2 regions of the Allobosea vaviloviae genome follow, and region 1 is predicted to be linked to the other one. Evidence: predicted binding sites of a transcription regulator. Region 1 holds the regulator's gene; the other holds the start of a gene.
The links. The regulator HrcA, encoded in region 1, represses chaperone genes, less so after heat shock. The targets are predictions, from matches to a motif close to GTTAGCACTCNCNNNNNGNGAGTGCTAAC.

Region 1 (2,454 bases):
GACCACGGCGCGAAGCGAGCGCCCGACCAGGCGCTGGATTTCCTGTGTGCGGCCCGACGGCTTGCCGGAGGTGACCTCACGGCGATTGCGCTCATGCGTCGCGCGCGGCAGCATCGCATATTCGGCGGTGACCCAGCCCTTGCCGGTGCCGCGCAGCCAGGGCGGACCCTTTTCTTCCACCGTTGCGGCGCAGAGCACCCGGGTTTCGCCGAAGGTGACCATGCAGGAGCCCTCGGCATAGCGCACCACGCCGCGTTCGAGCGTGACCTTGCGCATTTCGTCGGCCGCGCGTTTGGAGGGTCGCATGGGAGCATCCTGATTGTTCGAAGTTGGCGGCTTGTAAGCGGTTGAGCCGGGGGCGGCAAGGTTGGGAGCCGGGTTTCGCGACGCTTCTCCCTTCTTCCACCCATCTCGGGCTTGCCCGAGATGGGCAACCCAAAGTGTCAAAGTCGGCAACAGCCGACTTTGACGGGGAGAAGGGTTCCGCGAGCCCTGGCTCCGCCCGAGACTGGCGCGCCCCTCCTCTCCTCGTGGGAGAAGGGTTCCCCGCGCTCTTCATTTACCGTTTCCGCTTGATCCTTCTCAGGTCCAAGCCGACAATAACCCCATGTCGAACCCGCGTTTTCAGCCGAAATGAGTGCTCACACGCCGATGCGCCCTGAATCCCCCGGCGGCCTGATCGAGACCGATCAGCGCTCGCGCGAGATTTTCCGTCAGATCATCGACGGCTACCTCACCACCGGGGAGCCGGTCGGCTCGCGCAACATCGCCCGCCTGCTGCCGATGACGCTGTCGCCCGCGACTGTGCGCAACGTCATGACCGATCTCGAACTCGCCGGGTTGATCTACGCACCGCATACCTCTGCGGGGCGCCTGCCCACGGAAAGAGGCCTGCGCTTCTTCGTCGATGCGATGATGGAGGTCGGCAATCTCACCTCCGACGAGCGCACCCGCATCGAGGCGCAGATGAAGGCGGCCGCCACCAATCGCACGCTGGATGCGACGCTGACAGAGGCCTCGGCCCTGCTCTCGGGTCTCTCGCGCGGCGCCGGCGTCGTCGTCACCACCAAGGCCAATGCCCGCCTCAAGCATATCGAATTCGTCCGGCTCGATCCCGCTCGTGCGCTCGTCGTGCTGGTGGCCGATGACGGCACGGTCGAGAACCGGCTGCTTGCCTTGCCGCCCGGCCTGCCGGCCTCGGCGCTGACGGAGGCCGCGAATTTCCTCAACGCCCGCATCATGGGCAAGACGCTGGGCGATCTGCGCCGTGAGATCGCCGAGCATCGCGCTGAGATGGAAAGCGAGCTCGATGCGCTGACCGCCAAGCTCGTCGAGAGCGGGATCGCGACCTCGTCGGGTCCCTCGACCGACCGCCATCTGATCGTGCGCGGCCAGGCCAATCTGCTGGAGGATCTGAAGGCGCAGGAGGATCTCGAGCGCATCCGCCTGCTCTTCGGCGATCTCGAGACGCAGACCGATGTCATCGATCTGCTTTCCCGAGCCGAGGCCGGCGATGGCGTGCGCATCTTCATCGGCTCCGAGAACAAACTGTTCTCGATGTCGGGCTCCTCGATGGTGGCCGCACCCTTCCGTGACGCGGAGCAGCGCATCGTCGGCGTCGTCGGCATCATCGGCCCGACGCGGCTGAACTATGCCCGCATCGTGCCGATGGTGGACTATACCGCCAAGGTGGTCGGGCGCCTGCTCGACAGCGGACGGTGAGGGGGGCGGCCGCCTGGCTGGCGGCCGTTTTGGGTGTGTCGCTGATGATCAGTCCCGCCGCTGCTGCAGGGCCTGCATTGATCGATGCCGCAGCCGCAGGACGCACCGACGAGGTGGCTCGGCTCATCGTGGCCGGCGCTCCGCTCGAAGCCCAGGATGCGCAGGGTCGCTCCGCCCTTCTGCTGGCCGTTGCCGGAAACCATGTCGCGACCGCCAAGGCCTTGCTCGATGCCGGTGCGAGCCCGAATACGCAGGCCGCCAATCGCGACACGCCCTGGCTCCTGGCCGGGGCGTTGGGACGTGCCGAGATCATAGCAGTGATGCTGCCGCGCAAGCCCGACCTGACGATCCGCAACCGCTATGGTGGCAACGCCCTGATTCCTGCCTGCGAGCGCGGCCATGTCGAGGCCGTGAAGCTGCTGCTGACCAGCGGCATCGACCTCGATCACGTCAATGATCTCGGCTGGACCTGCCTGCTGGAAATCGTGATCCTCGGTGATGGCGGCCCGCGCCATCAGCAGGTGGCAAAGCTCGTGCTCGATGCCGGCGCCAATCCCAATCTCGCCGACAAGGATGGCGTGTCGCCGCTCGCCCATGCCCGCCAGAGGGGCCAGCGTGCGGTGGCGGCGCTTATCGAGCAGGCCGGCGGCGGCTGACTCGCTCGATTTGGCATCGCCGCCAGTTCGCGCTACCTCTGCCGCCAACGCGGCCTTCCTGCCGCCCGAAATCTGC
Region 2 (2,454 bases), 750 kb from region 1:
GCGCTGTCGGACGCCGTGCTGATCGCGCTCGGCGTCAGCAGCTTCCGGCAGATCTCCGAGCTGTCGCCTTGGATCGATCCGGTGATGCGTTACGCCGGGGCGGCCTTCCTGTTCTGGTATGGCGCAAAGAGCCTGCATGCGGCGCTGCGCTCCAATGAGGCGCTCGTCACCGGCGATGGCGAGGCGGCGGGCCTGCGGCAGACCCTGATAACCTGTCTCGCGCTGACCTGGCTCAATCCGCATGTCTATCTCGACACCGTCGTGCTGGTCGGCACGATCTCGACGCAGTTTCCCGGGTTCGAACCCGCCTTTGGCGCGGGCGCGGTCACCGCCTCCTTCCTGTTCTTCTTCGGGCTCGGCTATGGCGCGCGCTGGCTGCGCCCGTTCTTCGCCAAGCCGTCAGCATGGCGGGCCCTGGAGGCCGCCATCGCCGCCACGATGTGGATGATCGCGGCCAGGCTGGCGCTGAGCACCTGATCTCAGCCGCGCAGCACCATGCAGGTCTCGGAGCCATGCGCGAGCAGCTTGCCGCGCGCATCGGTCAACCGGCCCTCGCTGGTGATGACGCTGCCGCCGCGATGGATCAGCTTGCCCTCGCAGCGCACCGTGCCGCTATCGGGCATGACCGGGCGGACATAGTTGAGCTTCATCTCCAGCGTCGTGTAGCCCTCGCCCGCCTTCAGCGTGGTGTGCGCGGCGCAGGCCATGGCGGAATCGAGGATCGTCGCCGTCCAGCCGCCATGGATCGTGCCGAGCGGATTGAAGAAGCGCGCCGAGGGCTTGCCGACGAAGACGACGCGCCCCTCCTCGACCTCGACGAGATCGAGATCCATCGCCTCCGCGATGGGCGGGCCGGGATGGCGGCCCTCGACTATACCGCGCAGGAAACCGAGCCCGTCCTCGGCGAGCAGCACGTCCCGCGTCACCACCCCGAACTTGCGCGCCATCGCTGCCTCCGGCCTATTGTGTAGATACACGATAAGTGGCGAAAGGGCCGCCGGTCAAGCCGCGTCTCAATCCGCCAGGCGTGCGACGCGGCGCAGCGCTTTCAGGCCCTCGCGGGTTTCGCTCCAGCGCTCCTTGCCGAGCCCGCCCGCGATCCGCTCCTGCGCCGCTTGCCAATAGGGGATGGCGGCCTCGATCGCCGCCCTGCCCTTTTCGGTGACCGCATAGACCGAGGCGCGGCCCTTGCACTCCACGGGAACGATCAGCGCCTCGGCCGCCAGCAATTGCAGATTGCGGGTCAGCGAGGTGCGCTCCAGGGCGAAGCGCTCGGCCAATTCGGTGACGGAGCGCCAGGCGCCGGTGCTCAGAGCCGAGAGCAGCACGAACTGCGTGATCTTCAACCCGCTCGGGCGCATCGCCTCGTCATAGGCGCGCGTCACCGCCCGCGCGGTCATGCGCACATGCAGCGCCACGCAGGAACGGGCGATATCGTCGAGCCGGGGATCGGGCGCGTTTGTCGTCATCTCGCCATGCTAGCGTGTTCAACCAGCTTTGGCAGCAAGCCTCCGGCGTCACGCCCGCGTTCACTTTAAGGCGGGATGATTTCTTGACTCTCCGGGGGGACGCGCCTATCTCCGCGCCATCGGTTAGCACTCTACATCCGAGACTGCTAACAGGTGCCCATCGCGGGTTCTTGAGATTGCGCCCGCATCGAAATTAGATCCAAGAGGAAGACAGAACCATGAAGTTCCGTCCGCTGCATGACCGCGTTGTGGTCCGTCGCCTTGATGGCGAAGAGAAGACCAAGGGTGGCATCATCATCCCCGATACCGCCAAGGAAAAGCCCCAAGAGGGCGAAGTCATCGCCGTCGGCCCGGGCGGCCGCGACGAAGCCGGCAAGCTGACCCCGCTGGACGTCAAGAAGGGCGATCGCGTCCTGTTCGGCAAGTGGTCGGGCACCGAGGTCAAGATCGATGGCCAGGATCTCCTGATCATGAAGGAATCCGACGTCATGGGCGTCATCGGCTGAACGCCAAGCGACCGCCCATCCCCGTTTTCATGTAAGGAGTAGCTCTTATGGCTGCCAAAGACGTCAAGTTCTCCACCGACGCACGTGACCGCATGCTGCGCGGCGTCGAAATCCTCAACAACGCCGTCAAGGTCACGCTCGGTCCCAAGGGCCGTAACGTCGTGATCGACAAGTCGTTCGGCGCCCCGCGCATCACCAAGGACGGCGTCACCGTCGCCAAGGAGATCGAGCTCGCCGACAAGTTCGAGAACATGGGCGCCCAGATGGTGCGCGAAGTGGCCTCGAAGCAGAACGACGCCGCCGGCGACGGCACCACGACCGCCACCGTTCTCGCCGCCGCCATCATGCGCGAAGGCCTGAAGTCGGTTGCCGCCGGCATGAACCCGATGGATCTGAAGCGCGGCATCGATCTGGCTGTCGAAGCCATCGTCGCCGACCTCAAGAAGAACTCCAAGAAGGTCACGACCAACGCGGAAGTC

Region 2: a site for HrcA is predicted at 1,592-1,620, ahead of groES (co-chaperone GroES). Genes of this name have one in related genera too.

Annotation. Positions count from the first base shown of each region.
Region 1 covers NZ_CP017147.1:1,844,525-1,846,978, forward strand. Annotated here, with positions in the region: gene rph (ribonuclease PH) at 1-306, opposite strand, end outside; gene hrcA (heat-inducible transcriptional repressor HrcA) at 652-1,722, shown strand; gene BHK69_RS08620 (ankyrin repeat domain-containing protein) at 1,767-2,378, shown strand.
Region 2 covers NZ_CP017147.1:2,590,656-2,593,109, reverse strand. Annotated here, with positions in the region: gene BHK69_RS12075 (LysE/ArgO family amino acid transporter) at 1-477, shown strand, start outside; gene BHK69_RS12070 (PaaI family thioesterase) at 480-947, opposite strand; gene BHK69_RS12065 (MarR family winged helix-turn-helix transcriptional regulator) at 1,014-1,469, opposite strand; gene groES (co-chaperone GroES) at 1,688-1,975, shown strand; gene groL (chaperonin GroEL) at 2,023-2,454, shown strand, end outside.